DNA from 4 places in the Bacillus mexicanus genome. Region 2 is predicted to be linked to each of the others. Evidence: riboswitches for the same ligand, from Rfam matches in the RefSeq annotation. Region 2 holds a riboswitch; each other region holds the start of a gene.

Region 1 (5,934 bases), 180 kb from region 2:
CTGCTGCAGGGCTTGGTCAACAGGAAACTCTTTCTCATCAATTCCTTCTTCATAGAGTGCTTTTTTGATATATTGTTCCCGCTGCCACTCCATTTTCAGCAGATGCTCGCCGTTCCACTTCGCGGCATCATAGTGATACAGAATCTTATAAAACAAGCTGTGGAAGGTTCCGGTGACAAGTCTTCTGACTTTTGCCGGCTGTAATCCATACTGCTTCGCCATACGCTCTTTCATTTCTGCGACGGCTTTTGTTGTGAAAGTGACAAGCAGCATGTTTTCCGGCGGTATGCCTAGGTGTTCGATCATATGGGCAGCGCGCGCGGTCAGCACACGTGTTTTTCCGCTTCCTGCACCTGCAAGCACAAGCAGCGGACCTTCCGTTTCTGTGACGGCTTTCAGCTGATCCGTGTTCAAGCCGACAGATGGAAAAAGGCTCATATCAGGTTCTATTGCTTTTTGTACAAATGGTATTCTTGGTGTTATACTTCTCGGCCGCTGCCATTCCGTTACAGCTGGAGACGGATCAGCAGCAATCGCTTTTCCCTTAGGCAAACGAATGACACCAGACTGCTGCTCGTCTTCTTTTTTTTCCTCTATAACAGGCTTCGGTTCGCACGCCTCCTCACATGCCGGGAAATCGCCTGGCTGGCGGTGGATAAACTCCGGCGGATCGGCGATGTTGAGCCTTAACAAAACGGATTTTCCGCAATGAGAACAAAATAAATGTCCTTTTATTCCTTCTTCAAAGAGGAATTGATAATGTTCTCTCGAATATGTATGTAAGTGTATCGTTCGGTCATTCAGTCGGGCGCATTTCAAAAAAGGGGTCCTCCCAATCAAAAGGTGTTCATTACAGACAATGACTATCATATCAAAAGAAATGTGTTTCAAAAAGTAAGTTTAAGGGAAAAGATATAGCAGAAGGGTGGGGTTCGAATGATATATGCAGGTCATATTCAAAGCCAGCAATACGCTCAATATGCAAACAGAACGATTGGACATAAGCAGGATTATGCCGGAACTGAAAAAATCCGATATGTCCCGTTTCAACGGGTATATAAGGAACTGGAAAAGCAGCAGGAAAATCAAACGGCCGCTGAAAGAAAAGTAAACGAGACAAAACGTAAGCGCTCTCTACATAAGGAAGGTATAAGGTATCAAAAAGGATTCTTCATTAATGAATATAGATAAAAAATCTCCGATAATCATTCGGAGATTTTTTATTGCAGAATGTTAGATATCATTGTAATATGTCATAAAAGATTTTGGGAACGGGGTGATGCAATGATTTTATCCATTAACCCTCAAGTTAAATACTTTAAGAAATCTAAAAACCGGGAGAATTCCACTTGAAAAGATTTGTTAATACAATTTTTAATTATTGTGGTAATTCATTTACCAAATGACATCGAGGTGTTTTTTTATGAAAGCGGAGCAGATCCAAAGAGATCTTGAACGTTTACACTATTGGGATGCAAGGGTCCTGCAATTAGAGTCTTATTTTTTCAGTGACGAAATAATAATGATATTTGAAGACACAGACAGTAATGTAAAGTTATCTTTTACAGGTTGTTCATCATTTTCATTTGTTACAACTGCTGATGATCGAATAAAACCGTTAAAAGATTTGCAAAGGTCCCAAATCCCTTATTTTCTCCAGAATATTGAGATGTCAACAATCCAGAGCGAAGGGAAAGAATTATTAAAAAGTAAAATCCTCATGCCGCCTTTAAATGCAGAAATTGTATGTCATACTATTTCTATAAACAAAGTAGCTTGATATAACTTAAGGCCCTGTATAAGGACCTTAAGTTATGCGATCATTTAACCATTTGCAAATGGGGAATGCCGGCATCGAGGAATTCTTTTTCAGAAAGCACACGATACCCGTGTTTTTTGTAAAACGGCACGGCCTGCGTTTGTGCGTTTAACGTGAAACCGGAAGCGCCGCCGTCTGCGGCCGCTTTTTCGAGTGCTTTCATAATGATGCCGCCGACACCGGAGGAGCGGTAGCTTTTCAATACGCAAATTCGCTCTAGCTTGCCGTATCCGTCCTTCATGCGCCATCTGCCAGCGCCGACAGGCTTTTCGCCGTCATACACGACAATATGCTCCGCTTCATTTTCAAGTTCGTCGATTTCTTCTTCAGCAGGTACGTTTTGTTCTTTGACAAATACTTCTTTTCTTACATAAAATGCATCATTTATTTGTTCTTCATTTTTTGCGATAACTGCTTCCAAACGATTATTCTCCTCCGCCCAGCAAGAAGGTTTCATATACTGTCCACGATCCGTTATCTAACTGGTAAAGCAAGTGAAAACGGTCTGCGATTTCTTCATGAGATACTTCCTGCATTTTTAATTGTCCCAGCACATCTGAATGTTCATCGTCGGAAAGGTTTTGGCCGACCGTTATGTGCGGAACAAAATTATATTCCTGCTCACCAGCCAGCACACCGGTGTATAACTTTTCATTGAGGGTTTTTAATTCTTCCGTCGGCTCTGCTTTGATGTAAATGACATTATTAACAGGCGCAAATGAGCTGTATTTTGTCATTTTGAGAACGAGCGGATGGGACTCCTTTGCGATGTTTCTCAGATGGGATACAAGCTGATCCGCTTTCTCCTCCGCACATTCAAACGATGCTCTCAGCGTCAAATGAGGCGGAATCAGGGAATAGCTTGGGTCATAGCGCTTTCTGTAAGAGTTCGCAAGGTCTTGGAGTTTTTTTGATGGGAATAAAACGATTCCATATTTCATAGTATGTCCCTCCTGAAATAAAGTATGATAAAGTGTCAAAGCATTTTTTTCAGCGCAGGCGTGATGAGCGGCTGCCAATATGTCCATTTGTGATCGCCCTCAAATGGTTCAAATTCATAATCGGAAAGTTTCTCCTCCAGCAGCTGTTTCAGCTCCTGATTCGGTTTTGTAAAATCCAGAATGCTTCCGTCTGTCGTGTGGACGTCGGTTTCTTTTGTTCCGATTTGGTGATAAATAGAGAGGTGTTTGATATCGCCCGACTGTTTGAGAGCTTCCAAAACATGTTTGTCAACATAAGGAGACTGCATGATAATATTTCCAAACATATTTGGATAATCAAGCGCTGTCATAAGCGATATGGTCGCTCCAAGCGAGTCCCCGATCAGAGTTCGCCCGTAGCCGACCTGATAGGTAGGATACGCCTCGTCAGCAAACGGAACGAGCTCATGGGCGATGAACCGTTTATAGGCCGAAAATTTTGAGCCTTCCGGATGGTAGGTTTTTCTGCGCTCTTTTACATCCTTATAAGGCACACCGATAACTATACACCGTTCTATTTCCCGTTTGGAAAGCAATTCTTCAACCTGTCTGCCGATTCTCCCCAGCCGGAAATAATCATGCCCGTCCTGTGCGATAATGACATGGTATTTATAGAGAGGGGAGTAGTTGGACGGCAGATAAACGAGCAATGTCATTTCCTCATTCAGCTCTTTTGAAAAGAACTTTTTTTCTTGTACTGTGCCGTTTTTCGGTGCCATCATATATTCCTCCAGGACATCACTAGACTTTCTTGCTATTTTTCATTATTGTACCACGAATTATTAGAAATTTCTCTCTTTAAACCGTTCGGAACTCGAACAAAAAAGTGTTGAAATAAACTGCAAATTGCGCTAATATAAAACAATCAGAAAATTTCAATCGATATTTCTTATCGTGAGAGGTGGAGGGACTGGCCCTTAGAAACCTCAGCAACCGGCCTGTTTTGCATAAGTGCAAAGCGCCAAGGTGCTAAATCCAGCAAGCGTTTTTTATGCTTGGAAGATAAGAAGAAGCGTTAAACCCCTTCTTCTTATCAAGAAGGGGTTTTTTATTATGAAAAGGGAAGGTGTCAGCTATATGTCACAACACGTTGAAACGAAATTAGCCCAAATCGGGAACCGAAGCGACGAAGTAACGGGAACAGTGAGTCCTCCTATTTATTTATCAACAGCATACCGCCACAGGGGGATCGGGGAATCGACTGGATTTGATTATGTCCGGACGAAAAACCCGACACGCCAGCTTGTCGAGGACGCAATCGCCAGTTTAGAAAACGGAGCGAGAGGGCTTGCCTTCAGTTCGGGAATGGCAGCCATCCAAACGATTATGGCACTGTTTAAAAGCGGAGATGAACTGATCGTTTCATCGGACTTATATGGCGGCACGTACCGTTTGTTTGAAAATGAATGGAAAAAATACGGATTGACCTTTCATTATGATGATTTTAGCGATGAGGACTGTTTACGCTCAAAGGTAACGCCGAATACCAAAGCGGTGTTTGTGGAAACACCGACAAATCCGCTCATGCAAGAGGCGGACATTGAAAAAATTGCTCGGATCACTCAAGAGCACGGTCTTCTGCTGATCGTAGATAATACATTTTATACACCGGTTTTGCAGCGTCCGCTTGAACTGGGGGCAGACATTGTGATTCACAGCGCAACCAAGTATTTAGGCGGGCATAACGACTTGCTTGCGGGACTTGTCGTTGTAAAGGATGAGAAGCTTGGAGAGGAAATGTTTCAGCATCAAAATGCAATCGGCGCCGTCCTGCCTCCGTTTGATTCGTGGCTTTTGATGAGAGGAATGAAGACGCTCAGTCTCAGAATGCGCCAGCATCAGGCAAACGCACAGGAGCTTGCGGCGTTTTTAGAAGATCGGGAAGAAATTGCGGATGTGCTGTATCCGGGTAAAGGCGGCATGTTGTCCTTCCGATTGCAAAACGAAGAGTGGATCAATCCATTTTTAAAAGCGCTGAAAACAATTTGTTTTGCAGAAAGCCTCGGCGGGGTGGAGAGCTTCATTACATATCCTGCCACACAGACACACATGGATATTCCTGAAGATATCCGTATCGCAAACGGGGTCTGCAATCGCCTGCTGCGTTTTTCGGTCGGAATAGAACATGCAGACGATTTAAAAGAGGATCTAAAACAAGCGCTATGTCAGGTTAAAGAGGGAGCTGTTTCATTTGAGTAATCATAATAATTGGACGCTGGAAACCCAGCTCGTGCACAATCCATTTAAAACAGACGGATCAACAGGGGCAGTCAGTGTACCGATCCAGCACGCATCGACTTTTCATCAATCTTCATTTGAAGAGTTTGGCTCATACGATTACAGCCGCTCAGGCACGCCGACAAGAACAGCTCTCGAAGAAACAATTGCCGCACTGGAAGGCGGAACGAGAGGATTTGCTTTTAGTTCAGGCATGGCTGCAATCTCAACAGCATTTTTACTTTTGTCACAGGGCGATCATGTTCTTGTGACGGAAGATGTATACGGCGGAACCTTCCGTATGGTGACAGAGGTGCTGACCCGGTTTGGCATTGAGCATACATTTGTCGACATGACGGATACGAATGAAGTAGCGCGGAAGATCAAGCCGAACACAAAGGTTATTTATATGGAGACACCGTCAAATCCGACACTGGGGATCACTGATATTAAAGCAGTTGTTCAGCTTGCAAAAGAAAACGGCTGTCTGACCTTTCTGGACAACACATTCATGACACCGGCACTGCAGCGTCCGCTTGATCTTGGCGTGGATATTGTGCTTCATAGTGCAACGAAATTCTTGAGCGGACACAGCGATGTGCTGTCAGGACTGGCTGCTGTCAAGGATGAAGAGCTTGGGAAGCAGCTGTATAAGCTGCAAAACGCGTTTGGCGCCGTCCTTGGCGTGCAAGATTGCTGGCTCGTGCTACGCGGCTTAAAAACATTACAGGTCCGTTTAGAAAAAGCGAGCCAAACAGCGCAGCGGCTTGCGGAGTTTTTCCAGAAGCATTCGGCGGTGAAACGCGTGTATTATCCAGGGCTGTCTGATCATCCGGGCGCTGAAACGCATAAAAGCCAGTCGGTGGGAGCGGGCGCCGTGCTATCCTTTGAGCTTGAAAGCAAAGAGGCTGTTAAGGC
Region 2 (5,934 bases):
AATGGACAACGAAATTCCATTTGTGCTGAGCAGCAGTGACAACAGGAAACTCGAATTCTCTTTTAAAAAAAATATCATTCAAAATATGAACCTGGCTATTTTTAAAGATGTAACAGAGCGAAAAGAACTTGAGGAACGTCTGCGTAAGTCAGATACCCTTCATGTTGTCGGCGAACTCGCTGCCGGTATCGCTCATGAAATTAGAAATCCGATGACAGCTCTTAAAGGCTTCATTCAGCTCCTGAAGGGAAGTGTGGAGGGAGACTACGCCCTTTACTTTAACGTAATCACCTCAGAACTAAAACGCATCGAATCCATCATCACTGAATTTTTGATTTTAGCCAAACCCCAGGCTATTATGTATGAGGAAAAACACGTTACCCAAATTATGAGAGACACTATAGACCTTTTAAACGCGCAAGCCAATCTCAGCAATGTACAAATACAACTTGAGTTAATGGATGACATTCCGCCGATTTATTGTGAACCGAATCAGTTGAAACAAGTTTTTATCAATATATTAAAAAACGCGATCGAAGTGATGCCTGATGGAGGGAACATTTTTGTGAGGATAAAGGCATTGGATCAAGATCATATTCTCATTTCCTTAAAAGACGAGGGAAATGGAATGACAGAAGATAAATTAAAACGCCTTGGTGAACCTTTTTATACAACAAAAGAACGGGGAACTGGACTGGGGCTTATGGTAAGCTATAAAATTATTGAAGAACATCAAGGCGAAATTACAGTAGAGAGTGAAGAAGGGAAGGGCACTGTCTTCCATATTACGCTTCCCGTCAGACAGAATGCTGAAGAAAGAAGGATTGATGAATGAACTACTACACGACAGCTGAAACACCGCTCGGGGAACTCATCATCGCTGAAGAGGATGGCCGGATTACCCGTCTATTTCTCAATCAGGATGATTGGATGGAGTGGAATGAAACCGTTCAGAATACAGAGCGCAATGAAACGGCTTATTTGACAGAAGCGAAAAAACAGCTCCATGAATATTTCGCCGGCGAAAGAAAAACCTTCTCGCTGCCGCTGAGCCAAAAAGGAACTCCTTTTCAGCAAAAAGTTTGGGCGGCGCTAAAGATGATACCGTATGGAGAATCCCGTAGCTATGCTGATATCGCTGAAGCGATCGGCAGTCCGAAAGCGGTACGCGCAGTCGGACAGGCCAATAAACGAAACGATCTGCCAATTTTTGTCCCATGTCACAGAGTGATCGGCAAAAACAGCGCGTTAACAGGGTATGCCGGAAGTAAAACAGATCTCAAAGCCTTTTTGCTGAACATCGAGCGAATCTCCTATAAAGAAAAATAAAACATATGGCACGTTCCCTTTTTTCGCGGCCGACATATCATTTTATTAAGCTAAAAAAGTTGGTCTGATGAAAAAGGAGGACAAAGCAATTGAAGCCGAGCCGCTCTGAGAAAATAGCTGTTTTTGCCCAACTGTTTGAGAAACTGCATATCTTATCAAGCGCTCAAAAAGATGAAATCATTAATATCCATAAAAACAAACAAAAAAACCGCTGACTCGGCCCGGCATGAGCAAAGTTCAGCGGTTTTTTAATGAATTTTTTCGCCTCTAAACAGCTGTTCAATTTCTTCTGCATAGCTGCCGGTCATAATCCCTTTTTCTGTGATGATGCCTGAAATGAGATCATGGGGTGTAATGTCAAATGCGGGATTAAAGACGGGCACATCCGGTGGAGCGATTCGGACTCCGGAAATCCGCCTTACTTCCTCGGGATCACGTTCCTCTATCGGAATATCTGCACCGCATTTCACCTTCGTATCAAATGTAGATAAGGGTGCAGCAACAAAAAACGGAATATCCAATGCGTTTGCTAAAATAGCGAGACCGTATGTGCCGATTTTATTTGCTGTATCACCGTTCTTCGCAATGCGGTCGGCACCGACAATGACAGCGGAAATTTGTTTTTCCTTCATCGTATGGGCAGCCATGCTGTCTGTGATCAGAGTGACATCAATACCGCCCTGCATAAGCTCCCACGCAGTCAGGCGCGAACCTTGAAGCACAGGTCTTGTTTCGCAGGCATAGATGTGCAGCCCCAAATCCTTCTGTTTGGCCAAGTAAAATGGAGCGAGCGCCGTTCCATAGCGGCTTGTTGCGATAGATCCGGCATTGCAGATCGTCATAATCCGGTCGCCTTTTTTGAAAAGGTGTAGGGCGTTTTGGCCGATCATCCGGCACGTTTCCTCATCCTCGACCTGAATCTGGATCGCTTCGTGGACAAGGTTTGTTTTTGCTTCATTTACGGAAATGGCGTTTTCGATCGAATGACGCAGTCTCTCAAGCGCCCATGATAAATTAATGGCGGTAGGCCGCGACCTGTTTAAATACGCTTTGATATCATCGAGCTTGTGGCGGAATTCCGTGACATCATCTGTTTCGATATCTTTTGCAGCAAGCGCAAGTCCGAAGGCAGCTGTAATACCGATAGCCGGGGCGCCCCTTACTTTGAGGGTGACAATCGCGTCAAATACATCTTCCTTCGTCGTCAGCTCCAGATATTCCGTCACATCAGGCAGCTTTTGCTGATTTAAAATGGTAATGGCTGTTTCTTTCCATTCAACAGAACGTGGAACAGCAAATGAGTGGATCATGATTAGATCATTCCTTTACAAGTAACTTAAATGATTCAATAACATCCGTTATCGTTTTAAATTCCGAACGTTTTTCGATAAAGGCTGTACCGGTTTCCAGTGCGAGCCGTTTTCTGCCGATTCGTTTATCGAACGGTACAATTGCATCCAGATCAGCTACATGGGCAAGACCGATCGCGCGGCGTATCAGCTCACAGCCCGCAAATCCGATCGCCTCTTCTAAAATATGACTGAGCGTATCAGAAAGGTAACCGTCGATGTTGGCGTAAACATCCAGACTGTCCTTTTCCCAGGCTTCAGTGAATGTTTTTTGAAATGTTTCCCAAACCTGCTTGACATGTTCATATAACATCTTTCTGTCACCGCCTTCGCGGCCGAGTGCGTTCAAAAATAAGTTGGCGATAAATTGGCCTATATCAAAGCCGATCGGTCCGTAACATGCAAATTCAGGATCAATCACTTTTGTTTCATGTTTGCCTGCAAATATACTCCCTGTATGCAAATCTCCATGAATCAGCGTTTCTACCGATGTTAAAAACGACTTTTTCAGTTTTGTGGCTTCGATTTTGACGTTGTCATTATTCCAAAGCTTTTCGACATAAGGACGAAGCTCTTCTTCAAAGTCATTTGTGTCATGGTCAAAGAAAGGGTCTGTAAAGACAAGCCTTTCCGTTATGTCACACAGCTCAGGATTTGCAAACTGTTTAACAAGCTGTTTTTTCACTTTAGGTTCAAGCGCGTAATCTGATGAGTAGAAAAGTGTTTTTCCTAAAAATTCACCGATGTGCTGTGACAGCTGGGGATACTTTTCACCTTCAATGAGTCCTTTTCTTGCGATTTCCAGATGAGAAAGATCCTCCATCACAGTAACGGCCATTTCTGTATCAGAATAAAACACTTTTGGAACCAGATGCGGCACGTGCTCGCCTTGGCGGATGAGAGCGCTGCTTTCGATTCTTGCACGATCGATTGTCAGCGGCCAGCTTTCTCCGACCACTTTTGCATAAGGAACCGCTTGTTTAATAATCAATGCTCTGTCATGTTCTTGATCATAAATATGAAAAACGTAATTTAAATTGCCGTCGCCGATCTCCCGGCATGTCAGCGTGCTTTTGCTTGGAAATAAGCCAAGCTTCACCGCCAGCGCCACAGCGGAGCTTTCATTTAGCGTTTCGTATAAAGGTGTCTTTGTGACTGCCATTGTCATAACCTCCAATTATCTCATTTCTTGATATGTTTGCAGCTGAATGGCCGTAAAAAAGCCTCCTTCTCAGAGAGAAGGAGGCTTAACATGTATGTCCGCCTCTCTTATCTCTCAGATCAGATCTGATGGAATTAGCACCGTGCCTTAGAGACGAGCGTCTCGGCGCGAAAAAGATGCGCCCCATTTCACAATGGAATTACGGTCGGTTGCTGTTGGGGTCAAAAGGCCAATCCCTCGCCCAACTCTCGATAAGAGAATATATTCACTTGTTAAACAATTCTAATTTATCAGTTGATGAACATAGTAACAGGTGTTTTAGTGAGTTGTCAAACAATTTTTTAATATAAATCTTTTCTGAGATCATCAAAAACAGGTATACTCTTACGGACCTCAACGCTCTCCTGAAGGTCGATTTCCGCTCGGACAACACCTTCTTCCCGGCCGCCTTCAGCAAGTACGCGCCCCCATGGATCAATAATCAGGCTGTGTCCGGCAAATTCATTATCGGGATTTGAACCGGTGCAATTGCAGGCGGCGACAAAGCATTGATTTTCAATGGCCCGGGCAATAAGCAGGCTTTTCCAATGGTCAAGGCGGGGGAGAGGCCATTCCGCGGAAATAAACAGCACGTTGGCGCCTTTTGTCGTATGTTTTCTGATCCATTCTGGAAAACGGATGTCGTAACAGATCAGTCCGGAGCTTTTGACACCATCAAGCTCAAAGTATCCGTCATCGGTACCGGCTGATAAATAGACATGCTCATCCATCAGCTGAAAAAGATGGGCTTTTCTATACTCTTTAATGATTTGTCCTTCCTGATCCGCGATGTACATTGTATTATAAACATCAGAATGATCTCTGACAGCCACCGAGCCGGCGACAATATGAACGCCGTATTTTTTTGCTGTTTTCTTGAGCCAGCTCTGAGCAGAACGGCCGTCTTCATCAGCGAGCTCATCAAGGTTGGCCAAATCATATCCGGTCGTCCATAATTCTGGAAGAACAACAACATCAGCATGTTTGCTTTCTTTTTCAATAAAAAAATCAGCCTTTTTTATATTTTCAGAAGGTTTTCCGTATGAAATATCAAATTGAAGACAAGATACCGTCCATTTCATCTTTTTACCACCCCAAATTTTTCTTTACTTTTTTATTTTAACCATATATGATGATGGACTATCATTTCAAGATTTTTTTAGAAGGTGAGAATAGATGAATTTTGAACAGTCTCATGTATTGAAGGAATTGCCTAAGCAATTCTTTGCTTCTCTAGTGCAGAAAGTGAATCGAAAGCTCGCAGAAGGACACGATGTCATCAATCTCGGACAGGGAAATCCGGATCAGCCGACTCCGAAACATATCGTCGAAGAAATGAAACGGGCTGTTGCTGATCCTGAAAATCATAAATACTCAACTTTTCGCGGCTCACATAGTCTAAAATCAGCCGCCGCAGCATTTTATAAAAGAGAATATGGCATTGATCTTGACCCGGAAACTGAAATCGCTGTATTATTCGGCGGAAAAGCTGGTTTGGTTGAGCTCCCGCAATGTTTGTTAAACCCCGGTGATACGATTTTAGTTCCTGATCCGGGCTATCCTGATTACTGGTCAGGTGTCATGCTTGCAAAAGCGAAAATGGAAATGATGCCGCTCGTAAAAGAGAGGGCGTTTCTCCCTGATTACAGCAGCATCTCTGCTGAAGTGAGGGAACAGGCGAAATTAATGTATTTAAATTATCCGAACAATCCGACCGGGGCTGTTGCTACTTCTGCATTTTTTGAAGAAACCGTGAATTTTGCGAAAGAAAATGAAATCTGTGTCGTACACGATTTTGCTTACGGCGCTGTAGGGTTTGACGGGAACAAGCCGTTAAGCTTTTTGCAGACTGAAGGGGCAAAGGATATCGGCATTGAAATTTACACGCTGTCAAAAACGTATAATATGGCAGGATGGCGGGTCGGCTTTGCCGTCGGAAACGCTTCGGTCATTGAAGCGATCAATCTTTATCAAGACCATATGTTTGTCAGTCTTTTCAAAGCGACCCAGGAGGCAGCTGCAGCGGCGCTGCTAGCTGAACAAACATGTGTGGCG
Region 3 (5,934 bases), on a different contig from region 2:
CAAGTGTGATTAATCCCGCGTTTTCAAGCATTGCAAGCATACGGCCTTGTTCAGCGACGTTGTTTGTCAAAATAATTGTCGCACCCTTTGGAAGGTCTTTCAGCGATTTATATGTTTTAGAGTAAATACCGAATGGCTCTAAGTGAACAGCTCCGGCATTCACAAGTTTGTAGTCTTTGTTTTCTTTCATTTCTTGCTCAAGGTAAGGAATGTGCTGGAAGTAGTTCGCATCCACTTCTTCATCAGATAAAGCTTTGTTGTACATCTTGTAATCACTAAGCACTTTCACTTTCAGCGTGTAGCCTTTTTCTTTCAACAATGGTTCAGCTTCTTTTAAAATTTCCGCATGCGGTGTTTTTGTTGCTGCGACGACAATGTCTTTTTTGCCGGATTCAGCCCCGTTATTCGAACCGCAGGCCGCCATGACTCCTGCAAATACAAGCAGTAATGCACCCAAAAATAGCTTTTTCAATGTAAATCCTCCCTTATCGTTTATCTATAATATTTGTTATCACATCACCGATGATTTGGATAATAAATACGATGATTAAAATAAACACAGTGGCAATGAAGGTAACATCAGCATTATTAGACTGATAGCCTTCTACGTACGCAAGATTTCCAAGACCGCCTGAACCGATGGCCCCGGCAATTGCGGTTGAGCCGATCAAAGCGATGGCCGTAACCGTAATGCCGGAAATGAGAGCCGGCATAGACTCCGGAAGCAGCACTTTGAAAATAATCGTAGACGTTTTAGCACCCATTGATTTAGCGGCTTCAATCACACCTTTATCAACCTCGCGCAATGCGATTTCCGCCAAGCGCGCGTAGAACGGTGCAGAGCCGATCACCAGCGCCGGCAGTGCGGCGTTTGGCCCTAAGATGGTGCCGACTAAAAACTTCGTAAAGCCCAGCAGTAAAATAATTAAAATGAGAAACGGAATCGATCTGAATATGTTGACAATGGCCGCAATTACAGAGTTGACCGCTTTATTCTGCCAAAGGCTCCCTTTGCTTGTCAAAAAGAGCAGCAAGCCGAGGATCACTCCGATGACAAAGGCAAACAGCAGAGAGATCAGCGTCATATAAAGTGTTTCATATGTCGCATTCCACAATTCTGTTAAATCAACGTTTGGGAAGTATTTTTCAAACATTCGCGATCACCTCTGCTTTCACCTGTTTATCATTAATAAACCGGATCACGTTTTGAACTTCTTCCTCGTCTCCGTCAATATGGATGAACAGCGAGCCGTAAGCTCCATCCTTTGTCTGCGAGATTTTCCCTTGCAGAATATTGACGCTGACATTAAAGTTTCTAATCATTTCTGTAATCAAAGGCTGCTCAGCCGAATCACCGACAAATGTGAGCTGGACCGTTTTTCCTGATGCTGTTTCATCAAGAAGGTGCGAAAGCGTTTCTTTCGTTTCTTCCGGCTCTGTCACCTGCTGAACAAATCGTTTTGTCATGTCTTCCTTCGGATTTTTGAAGACATCGAGAACCTCGCCTTCTTCCACAACCTTACCGTTTTCCATGACAGCGACTCTGTTACAGATTTTGCGGATGACATGCATTTCATGGGTGATCAGCACAATCGTCAAACCGAGTCTTTCATTAATATCGGACAATAAATCCAAAATTGAATCCGTCGTTTGCGGATCTAATGCTGATGTCGCTTCATCGCAAAGGAGAACCTTCGGATTGTTTGCAAGCGCTCTTGCGATTCCGACGCGCTGCTTCTGCCCGCCGCTCAGCTGAGACGGGTAAGATTTTTCTTTTCCTTCTAAACCGACCAGTTTAATCAGTTCGTTAGCGCGCTTCATCCGTTCGCTTTTTTTCACCCCGGCAATTTCTAAAGGAAACATGATATTATCTCTGACGGTCCGCGACCAAAGCAAATTGAAATGCTGGAAAATCATGCTGATGTCATGGCGTGCATTTCTTAAAGCGCGTCCGTTTACTTCATTAATTTTAGTTCCCGCCACTTCCACGGTTCCTGAGGTTGGTTTCTCAAGGCCGTTCAGCAGACGGATTAAGGAACTTTTACCAGCTCCGCTATATCCTATAATTCCAAAAATCTCACCTTTTTGTATGGAAAGAGAGACATTTTGGACAGCATTGACATCTCCATGTTTCGACTTATAAACTTTTGAAACATCTTGAAGATTGATCAAAGCAATCACCTGCCTTAACACTATTCTAAGAAATCTTCCGGGATATTCGGCAAAAGAAAAGCCTTTCTGCACATGTGAGCAGAAAGGCTTATATAAAACGCCTTTCTCTCATCTTTCAAAGCTGAACGCTTCGTGTGAATTGGCACCATTTCAACAGCGTTGATGGTTGCCGGGCTTCATAGGGCACTTCCCTCCACCTCTCTTGATAAGAGAAATATATAGTCTTTTTCGTCCGGAAATTCTTAATGTAGAATAGCATGGCGAATGATGAAATGTCAATAAAATAAATGATGTCAACTTTTACTATTATAATAATTTTCTATTTTTTCACTTTTTAAAATCCTCTGAAAAAATCCATTTGTCAGCCAGAGAATAGCTTCTAGTTTTAAGAGAGCCCTGAATGAGCCCTTCACTTTCAGGCTTCCCCTCTGGATCAAATGCTGCAGGGAAATATCTCCGTGCAACAGATGAATAATTTCCGCTTGGTTTCCGTAAAAGGTCAGGTTGGACGCTGGGGGCGGAGAAATTTTTTTCATTTCCCCCTGTTCGTTTATCGAGACGGTTAAGGCTTCTGTTTCTCCCTGGAAGGTAATGAGTAATGTTGATGCGTTCAAAAGAGGTTTTAAAAACAGATGCTGATACTCATCTTCTAACACTTCTGCTTTCTCCATATGTACAACCTCCTATTTGTTGGTCATACATAGACATTTCTCTTTTTGACGCAAGAACCCCTTTATAAAACGAACGACAATTTCATTGAAATACGCTGAGAAATATGTCACAAATGGGACGCGGAAGATGATTTTTGTTTAATCAGCTCATATAAATAAGAAACAGAATGAAACGCATATCCTCTTTCGACCACTTTTCCGCCTTTAAACAGGAGAAAACACGGGACACTTTCAATTTGATACGCTTTTGCGAATGTCGGAGAGTAATTGACATTGTTTTGATAGAAGGCGACATCAGGCAGCATTTCCTTCACCACTGTCAGCATTTTGCTTGCAAGCTGGCAGGTGCCGCAAAACGGAGTATATAAATATAGGAGATACACATCATCTGCGATGTGCTCTAGCTCGTGTTCTTGTAGTTCTTTCATGCTATACACCTCGGGACTTTCTTTCAAGAAAAATAGTATGGACATTTAAATTTGCGCGGAGCAGTACAGAAGCGACATGGTGTTTCGGCGCAGCCTCTACTTCCTTATAGGCTCTGTCTATATGCAAATGGCAGGCGTCATTAAATTCTCTTTTCAGCTGTTTTCTTAATGTCTCGCCTGATTCATCAGCATCAACTAATATATAGACGTCTTTATCGTATAGCTCGTCAGCCAATTCCTCAAGCTTCAGCTGGCTGATTGTTCCGTTGGTACAGATAATGCGCACTGGTTCATTCAGGACACTTTCAACTTTCTCTTTATCTGATTTTCCTTCGACAATCATCACCTTTTCCAGCTCATCCATCTTTATCACCTGCTGCGTTAAATTTGAAACGTTCAGATTGTAAAAGAAGGCAGTGAAATTCACCGCCAACATTAACACCAGCCGTTTTCATAGTCACAATCCACGTATTTTTCATCATTTCCTGAGACCACATCGGCTGTCTTATAAAATTTCTCATTTTCAAAGGAATAGCCTGATTTAAGCTCATATTCATCCATGCTTGTCATTTGGCCGATCTTCTCATTATCATGATATAACGAGAGCTGGCCATTTTGAAAGCGGCCTGTCACATCATTGGTGACATCGAGCTTTTGTTTGCTGAAAGCCATATTGGACACCTCCCATAACGTTAGCGTGTCCAATTGCCTTCACAGCTATCCTGTTTTAGTCTTCTTGTGTCATTTCTTCGTATTGCTCTGCTGTCATCAGTTTTTCAATTTCAGAAGCGTCAGACGGTTCAACAACGATCATCCATGCTTTCTCGTACGGTGATTCGTTAACGAATTCCGGACTGTCATCAAGATCTTCGTTTATTTCCACAACCGTTCCATTAATCGGTGCATAAAGCTCAGATACCGTTTTAACGGATTCAACACTGCCGAATGGCTCGTCCGCTTTGATTTCAGCGCCAACTTCAGGAAGTTCGACAAACACGATATCGCCTAGTTCGGCTTGGGCAAAATGCGTAATTCCGATTCTGGCTTTTTCTCCTTCAACTTTCACCCACTCGTGTTCTCCTGAGTAACGCAAATCTTTAGGTATGCTCAATTGAATCCCTCCATTTTTTACAGCACTATAATAAGAAGATACCACACTTTTCAAAAAAAATTGACATTAAGCCCAGTTTTCTTCAAATTGGTCTTCTTTGAATCCGACTGTCACTTTTTCGCCGTCTGTTGTAAGCGGGCGTTTGATCAGCATTCCGTCTGAAGCCAGCAGTTCTAGCTGTTCGTCCTCCGACATATGATACAGCTTTTCTTTGAGATTCAGCTCGCGGTATTTCATGCCGCTTGTGTTGAAAAATTTCTTGAGATCCAGTCCGCTTTTTTCATAAAGCGCCTTTAGTTCCTCTTTGCTTGGAGGCTGCTCTGCAATATGTATTTCGTTGAATTCTTTTCCATGCTCTTCTAACCATTTCTTTGCTTTGCGGCACGTTCCGCATTTAGGGTACCAGTAAAAAGTTAACGACATCTTCTTCCCCCTCAATAAAATAATCGAGGTTATTTTAACACAGTTTGTTTTAAAAGCCTAAACCTGTGCTTCTTAAAAAAAGCTCCGCTTAATGCGGAGCTCTCGGACAATCAGACAATATATTTTTCAGCTTCGAAAACGGCCGCCGCTGCTTCGCGTTTTTTCTGAATGACGTTTTTAGGCGTTACGCGCGTCAGCTTGCGCAAAGCGGAAAGCATCATGCGGAGGGAGTCTCCTTCTTCCATTGCGATGAGTGATTCTTTCGCGTGCGCTTCAATTTCATGAAAAGCTTCCTGGACAAAAATTTCTGTATACAGCACCTTCTGCACCGCTTTTTCTTCTCCTTGTGCGGCGATGGCTTTTTCTGTTCTAAGCACGGCTGATTCCATTGCATATACATTGCTGACAATATCCGCGATGTTGACGAGGATTTCTTGTTCACGATCGAGTGCTTTTCCGTATGTTTGGGCAGCGAGACCGGCAGCGAACAGCGCGATCTTTTTGGCTTGCTTAACGACATATTTCTCCTGTTCTAAAACGCCGCTGCCAGGCTCTTCAGGCATAAGCATCATCAGTTCTTCTTGAAGCGACTGCGCTTTTTCAAATAGAGGGAGTTCGCCTTTGAGCGCCTTTTTCAAAAAAGTGCTTGGCACGATTAACCGGTTAATTTCGTTTGTGCCTTCAAAAATCCGATTGATCCTTGAATCGCGATAGGCTCTTTCTACTTCGTATTCCTGCATAAAACCGTAGCCGCCATGAATCTGCACGCCTTCATCTACGATATAATCAAGTGTCTCAGACCCGAAAACCTTATTCAGAGAGCATTCTATCGCATATTCGGCAATTGACTTGGCAATTTGCCGGCCGTCCTTGAGATCTTCGGCCGTAAACTGGCTCATATTGTCTTCAAACAGCCCCACAGTTCTGTACACAGAGCTTTCCATCGCGTAAAGCCTTGATGCCATTGTCGCGATTTTTTCCTGTGTCAGCGAAAAGCCCGCAATCGGCGTTTTAAATTGGCGGCGCTGATTTGCGTATGCCGCAGATAGCTCAATCACCCGTTTAGATGCGCCGATTGTGCCAACCGCCAGTTTATAACGGCCGATATTTAAAATATTAAAGGCGATGA
Region 4 (5,934 bases), on a different contig from region 2:
GCTTGTCTGACAATCTCAACCTTATCTTCAAGAACAATCATTGTTCTAAAGGATTTAGCACCATTCTGTTAAACAGCGGTTGCCGGGTATCGCAGGGCCAGTCCCTCCACCTCTCTTGATAAGGAAAACCTTTTATGAAATTTTCTGATATTATCTATTATTCACACATTTTCTGATTCTGTCAATGATAGATTATCTCCACACATCATTGGCGATGTTGATGACATGACGCAGCTTCGCCCATTGCTGCTCCTCTGTCAAAAGATTGCCTTCTTCTGTAGAGGCGAAACCGCATTGCGGGCTGAGGCACAGCTGATCCAGGCTGACAAAGCGCGCGGCTTCATGAATTCGGCGTTTCACATCTTCAGGATTTTCAAGCTCGCCGTATTTCGATGTAATCAAACCGAGCACAATGTGCAGATCCTTGCGCTTCACAAAACGGAGAGGATCAAAGTTTCCAGAGCGGTCATCATCGTATTCCAAGAACAGTCCATCCAAGTGTAAGCCGTCCAAAATCGTTTCTGCAACAGCATCATAGCCTCCTGATGCCGCCCAAGTTGAACGGAAGTTGCCCCGGCAAATGTGCATCGTGATTGTTAAATCATCAGGCCGGTCTGCCACTGCCTCGTTAATCGTTTTGGCGAACAAGGCAGGCAATGTTTCTGGATCGCCGCCGAGTGCCCGGACAACTTCTCTGCCTTTTTCCTCAAAGAAAAGGGACCATGACGTATCATCAAGCTGAAGGTAACGGCATCCGGCATCATAAAAGGCTTTGATTGCTTTTTTGTACGCTTGGGCCAGATCATGAAAGTATTCCTCTTGGTCGTCATAAACTTTTTTATCCGCCTTTTCACCAAAAAACAGCATATTCGGGCTCGGAATCGTCAGTTTTGGTGTCGCATCTCCAGCAATTTCTTGTAAAAATCGATAATCAGCAAGCGCTGGGTGATCCGTAAAATCGAGTTTTCCCGTCACTTTGATGCTGCGTGCTTTTGTTTTTGCATTGTGGAACTGAATTCCTTCCGCCGGAATAAACGGTTCCACTCCGTCAAGCCCCTCCAGGAAATCATAATGCCACCAAGAACGGCGGAATTCCCCATCAGTTACCACTTCAAGGCCAATTTCTTTTTGCTTGTCTACAATCCGGATGATTTCTTGATTTTCGATTTCACGAAGCTGTTCTGCTGTGACCTTGCCGGCCGCTTTCTTCTGCCGTGCTTCTTTCACCGGAACAGATCGCAGTAAACTGCCAACATGATCGGCACGGAAGGGAGCGCTGTGTTGTTTTGCTGGTTTTTGTCCCGCACCATTTGTTTGTTGAGCCATGTCATTCGCCTCTTTTCTGAAATGTGTTGAACATAAAAAAGCTCTTCCTTCGAGTAAGGAAGAGCTTGAATGATCAAATCTCCGCCTCATCTGCAAGAACGCAATGTTCTAAAGGATTTAGCACCATTCTGTTGTGAAACAGCGGTTGCCGGGTATCATAGGGCCAGTCCCTCCACCTCTCTTGATAAGGTACATCTGCATATTCAAATTTCAATTATCTTAATATTATTACTTTTAGATCAATTGTCAATGATATTTTAGAAAATATGGTCATCTTTATCTTCATATAACACCATATCAAGCACGATAGCGATAGCCGTGCAGATCAGCACATCTTCTTCGTTTGCAATCTGCAAATGATAGGAATCACCCCAGCTGAGCCACTTCTTGCTGACTGACATTCGGACATTCTCTCCATCTGTTATCTGGAATTCATTTTTCCACAAGTCACCGTCGATTTCCCAGCTGAGCTTGGAAATTTCAAATTTCGGTTTGAAAAATGTTACTTTTTTCGTCACCTCACAAACCAATTCATTCCCAATTGAAATCTCATATCTCGGCAAAAAAGACATTACTTTTTGTTCGATAGAAACGAGCGATTTTCCGGATGAATCTGTCATTTGCAGCGAGTCGCCTAACGAAAAAAACCGGCCCTCTACCTTGAATTTCTCTTGTTCATCCCGGTCATAAATGTGGAATGCATCTTTAAACGAGAACATTTTTTGTTTCATAAATAAATCGATCATTGCGCAGTCTCCTTTGAATTCGCCTTGTAAAAGATTACGGACAGGGGGTAAAAAGGTTTCAAGTTATGTTTTTAAAATGAAAAAGGCTGCAATTGGTCAGCAGCCTTTTCCTTGAAATATAGGTTTAGGAAAGATGCATCCGGCGTTTTTGGCGGATGGCGTCAAGGTCGATTAGGTTGTTTTGATGAGGTGCGGCTGCTGGCAGAGGGCTTGTCTTTTGCGGTTTGCGGCGATTGTCCTTGCTGAAAGAAAAAAGAAGATAGCCACATAATGCGATGATAATAAATAGAATCATTTTACATACCTCCCAAAAATTGTTTTGGTATTCTCTATTATACAGATAAAACGCCAATAAGTATTCAAAAAATTCTTAATCTACAAAAAATAAATAGCTGCCCCTCAAAAACAGTCTAACCTGATAATCTGAAAATAGTCTTATAAAATGGTGAGTTCTCTTGTTGATGATTGGTTATATAGTTACTATCGGCGGGTGGTTAAATTCCTTTATATAACTTTTAACCTAAATTAAACTAATTCCTATTGCCTGTTTTCTGGGTGGGGGCGCTTGCTTGTTTGGTTTATACCCTATTTTTCGTAATTGAACACAAAAAACCCAAATGACGGAGTATTTGGGCGATGGGAGTGAACGCGGGTTGTTTTTTGGGGAGATATAAGTGACTGATCAAAAGAAGCGTTTGAACATCTTTCTGATTTTTTGAAAGGGACTCGATTTCTTTTGGGTGTTAAGCGGTCTGGCTGTCATCCATTTTTTCAATAGACTCTTAGCGGCGATTGCATGTTTGGTCATCGGTTTTTCCTCCTCATTCGTCAATACTTGTTTTACGGAGGAAGTATTCGAAATGTTTCGTTTTTACGCAAAAAACCAGCCCTTTTTGGACTGGTCTTCCGCATTACGCCTGTTCTTCAAACAGTTTTGCAATCTCAACGATGACATTTACGGCTTTGACCATGTTATCGGCTGAGATGTATTCAAATTTGCCGTGGAAGTTTTCCCCGCCGGTAAAGATATTTGGTGTGGGGAGTCCCATGTAGGACAGCTGGGATCCGTCCGTGCCGCCGCGGATTGGAGAAATCTTTGGTTCAATGCCGAGGTTTTCCATTGCTTGCTTGGCGGTATTGACGATTTCAATGACAGGTTCGATTTTCTCTCTCATGTTGTAGTATTGATCGTTCATATCAAGCTGAATCCGGTCTTGGCCATATTTGTTTTGAAGTTCCTCAACGACACGCTTCATTGTTTGTTTTCTGTTTTGAAAGTGATCTTTGTCAAAGTCTCTTATAAGGTAATAGAGTTTTGTTTCCTCTACATCCCCTTGCATCGACAGCAGGTGGTAGAAGCCTTCGTAGCCTTCTGTGTATTCAGGCGCTTCGTTTGCCGGAAGCAGGCTGTTCAGCTTCATTGCGATTTTTGCAGAGTTGATCATTTTCCCTTTTGCCGTGCCGGGATGTACGTTGTTTCCTTTGATCGTGATTTTTGCTGAAGCGGCATTGAAGCTTTCGTATTCAAGTTCGCCGAGAGGGCCGCCGTCAACTGTGTAGGCAAAGGACGCATTAAATCGTTTCACATCAAATTTGTGCGGGCCTCTGCCGATTTCTTCATCGGGCGTAAAGGCGACTCTGATCGTGCCATGTTTGATCTCAGGGTGTTTGATGAGGTAATCCATAGCTGTCATGATTTCTGCGATCCCGGCCTTATTGTCTGCGCCGAGAAGGGTGGTGCCGTCTGTGGTGATGAGTGTGTGGCCTTTATAGCCGGACAGTTCCGGATATTGATCAGGCGACAGGGTGACCTGCAGCTTTTCATTGAGAACAATGTCTTTTCCGTCGTAGCTTTCAATGATTTGCGGATTGACGTTTTTGCCAGTAAAGTCTATGGCGGTATCGACGTGGGCTAGAAAGCCGATTGTCGGCACGTCTTTTTCAGTATTGGAGGGAAGAGTCGCCATGACATAGCCATATTCATCAATAGCTGCATCCTGCATGCCGATTGATTTTAATTCATCAACGAGCATGTTTCCTAACGTCAACTGGCCGGATGTGGAAGGGCAAGTGTCGACGGATTCATCGGACTGCGTGTCGACTTTTACGTATGTAGTAAACCGTTCAATGATGTCTTCTTTCATTTCCAATCATCTCCTTTGTCTTATTTTATCATGGCGGGATGAGAGATTTCTATTGCACAATACCGTTTCGAATAGCAAAAACGACTGCCTGTGTCCGATCTTGGGCATTGCACTTTTGGAGAATGCGGTGCACATGGGTTTTTACGGTGCTTTCACTGACGAAAAGCGCTTCCGCAATATCTTCATTTCTCAACCCGTAGGCCATTTGCTGAAGAACTTCGAGCTCTCTTTTAGTAAACGGATCTGCCGGTTCTTCGGCTTGAGTTTGCTGCTTCGAGCGAAATGTCTCGCTGATAATTTTAGCCGCTGTGGCTGTGCGAAAAATTGCTTCGCCTCTGGCCGCGGCGCGAATGGCGTCAATCAATTCTTCAGGAAGCGTATCTTTCAGCAGATAGCCGACTGCGCCTGCGCGAATTCCTTCAAAGACATATTCTTCGGTATCAAAGGTTGTTAAAATGACAATTTTCGTATCTGGAAGTGCGGACATAATGTCTTTCGCCGCTTCAATGCCTGAGCGATGCGGCATTTGGACATCCATCAGGATGACGTTGGGTTTTGTTTGCTTTGCCAGCGCAATAATGCCGTATCCGTCGCCAGCCTCACCGGAAACCTCCATATCCGGCTGTGCGTTGATGACGTAACGGAAGCCTTCGCGTACAAGCGGCTGATCATCGGCAAGTGCGACGCGTATTTTATCTTTGTTCATCTTTTTTCTCCTTATTCGTTATCGTCAACGGCAATGCCAGCTCAATTTGCAGGCCGCTCGGCTGTACGGCGCTGAAAGAAAGAGAGCCACCTGCTATTTCAGCGCGCTCTTTCATTCCTGTCAGCCCAAATCCGCAAGTAAGATTGCCGGTGAATTGCCCGTCGTCGGTGATGGTAAGGTAGAGATGGGTTTCGTCGTTAGATAGGACGACAGCCGCTTGGTCAGCGTGAGCATGACGAATCGTATTGGTCAGGCCTTCCTGCAAAATGCGATAGATCGTTTCGCTTACATGTTGAGGCCAAGACTCTTCTGACAGGCCAGCAGTGTCTAACGAAACGTGCAAACCGCTCCGTTCCTCCACTTGATGAATAAGTCCCCGCAAAGCCGTAAGACCGACCAGCGATTCACTTCGGCCCATTTGGTGAACGACAGACCGGACTTCCTGAAGGCATTCTCTGGCGACAGTCAGTACATTTTGAATGACTTTTTCTGAATCCTCCTTGCTGCTTTTCAGGATATAGGGAAGAGATTGAAGCTGAACAATCACAGAAGTCAGCTCATGACCAATGCTGTCATGAATGTCGCGGGCAATTCTTGTACGCTCCTCGAGGACCGCGTATCTTAAAGAAAGAACAGAAGCCTCCTGCAGCTCTGCGTGTGCTTTCTGGAGTTCTTCATGCGCCTGCTCCAGCTGCTCATGCATTTTCGCCAATTCAGCATGATTCCGTTCGGCCTCTCTTCTCGCTTCTCGCCTGAAACGAACGGAGGAGAAAAAGACGTACAGTCCGATCATGATCGAGATGTTGCCAATGATGGTATCCAAGTTCCCGCCATGTATGGATAGCACAAGTATATTGCCGCCAATTATACATGCTGTAAATATGATGGAAAACCGTGAAGGGAGCCAAAAGGCCGCATAAATCATTAAAAATACAATCAAAAAATAGGCGGCTCCCTGTTCTTGACCTGTATCAAGCCAAAGAAAAATGGTAAGGAGCCAAAGCCCGATAAA

The links. A riboswitch is a leader RNA that binds a small molecule or an ion and turns the genes downstream of it on or off. The one in region 2 is predicted to bind S-adenosylmethionine.
Region 1: it holds a riboswitch for S-adenosylmethionine, as region 2 does, so the genes downstream of both, metI (cystathionine gamma-synthase/O-acetylhomoserine thiolyase) here and mtnK (S-methyl-5-thioribose kinase) in region 2, are expected to answer to the same signal.
Region 3: it holds a riboswitch for S-adenosylmethionine, as region 2 does, so the genes downstream of both, metN (methionine ABC transporter ATP-binding protein MetN) here and mtnK (S-methyl-5-thioribose kinase) in region 2, are expected to answer to the same signal.
Region 4: it holds a riboswitch for S-adenosylmethionine, as region 2 does, so the genes downstream of both, AAGG74_RS13550 (5-methyltetrahydropteroyltriglutamate--homocysteine S-methyltransferase) here and mtnK (S-methyl-5-thioribose kinase) in region 2, are expected to answer to the same signal.

What each region holds. Positions count from the first base shown of each region.
Region 1 is NZ_JBCEYV010000001.1:1,491,046-1,496,979, reverse strand. Features, by position in the region: gene AAGG74_RS08080 (ATP-dependent helicase) at 1-819, opposite strand, end outside; gene AAGG74_RS08075 (hypothetical protein) at 937-1,191, shown strand; gene AAGG74_RS08070 (hypothetical protein) at 1,424-1,780, shown strand; gene AAGG74_RS08065 (GNAT family N-acetyltransferase) at 1,821-2,240, opposite strand; gene AAGG74_RS08060 (YjcG family protein) at 2,245-2,760, opposite strand; gene AAGG74_RS08055 (esterase family protein) at 2,796-3,518, opposite strand; SAM riboswitch class I at 3,686-3,808, shown strand; gene metI (cystathionine gamma-synthase/O-acetylhomoserine thiolyase) at 3,877-4,998, shown strand; gene metC (cystathionine beta-lyase) at 4,991-5,934, shown strand, end outside.
Region 2 is NZ_JBCEYV010000001.1:1,315,891-1,321,824, reverse strand. Features, by position in the region: gene kinE (sporulation two-component system sensor histidine kinase KinE) at 1-835, shown strand, start outside; gene AAGG74_RS06990 (methylated-DNA--[protein]-cysteine S-methyltransferase) at 832-1,329, shown strand; gene AAGG74_RS06985 (hypothetical protein) at 1,419-1,544, shown strand; gene mtnA (S-methyl-5-thioribose-1-phosphate isomerase) at 1,578-2,639, opposite strand; gene mtnK (S-methyl-5-thioribose kinase) at 2,647-3,840, opposite strand; SAM riboswitch class I at 3,945-4,098, opposite strand; gene AAGG74_RS06970 (carbon-nitrogen family hydrolase) at 4,182-4,961, opposite strand; gene AAGG74_RS06965 (pyridoxal phosphate-dependent aminotransferase) at 5,056-5,934, shown strand, end outside.
Region 3 is NZ_JBCEYV010000002.1:179,987-185,920, forward strand. Features, by position in the region: gene metQ (methionine ABC transporter substrate-binding lipoprotein MetQ) at 1-472, opposite strand, end outside; gene metP (methionine ABC transporter permease MetP) at 486-1,154, opposite strand; gene metN (methionine ABC transporter ATP-binding protein MetN) at 1,147-2,172, opposite strand; SAM riboswitch class I at 2,278-2,384, opposite strand; gene AAGG74_RS10605 (SCP2 sterol-binding domain-containing protein) at 2,466-2,843, opposite strand; gene AAGG74_RS10610 (thioredoxin family protein) at 2,951-3,271, opposite strand; gene AAGG74_RS10615 (toprim domain-containing protein) at 3,273-3,635, opposite strand; gene AAGG74_RS10620 (YusG family protein) at 3,707-3,943, opposite strand; gene gcvH (glycine cleavage system protein GcvH) at 3,999-4,382, opposite strand; gene AAGG74_RS10630 (arsenate reductase family protein) at 4,449-4,805, opposite strand; gene fadE (acyl-CoA dehydrogenase FadE) at 4,916-5,934, opposite strand, start outside.
Region 4 is NZ_JBCEYV010000002.1:761,927-767,860, reverse strand. Features, by position in the region: SAM riboswitch class I at 19-125, opposite strand; gene AAGG74_RS13550 (5-methyltetrahydropteroyltriglutamate--homocysteine S-methyltransferase) at 193-1,326, opposite strand; SAM riboswitch class I at 1,410-1,517, opposite strand; gene AAGG74_RS13545 (LURP-one-related/scramblase family protein) at 1,584-2,072, opposite strand; gene AAGG74_RS13540 (hypothetical protein) at 2,197-2,424, opposite strand; gene AAGG74_RS13535 (hypothetical protein) at 2,755-2,880, opposite strand; gene pepT (peptidase T) at 2,984-4,216, opposite strand; gene AAGG74_RS13525 (response regulator transcription factor) at 4,266-4,922, opposite strand; gene AAGG74_RS13520 (sensor histidine kinase) at 4,909-5,934, opposite strand, start outside.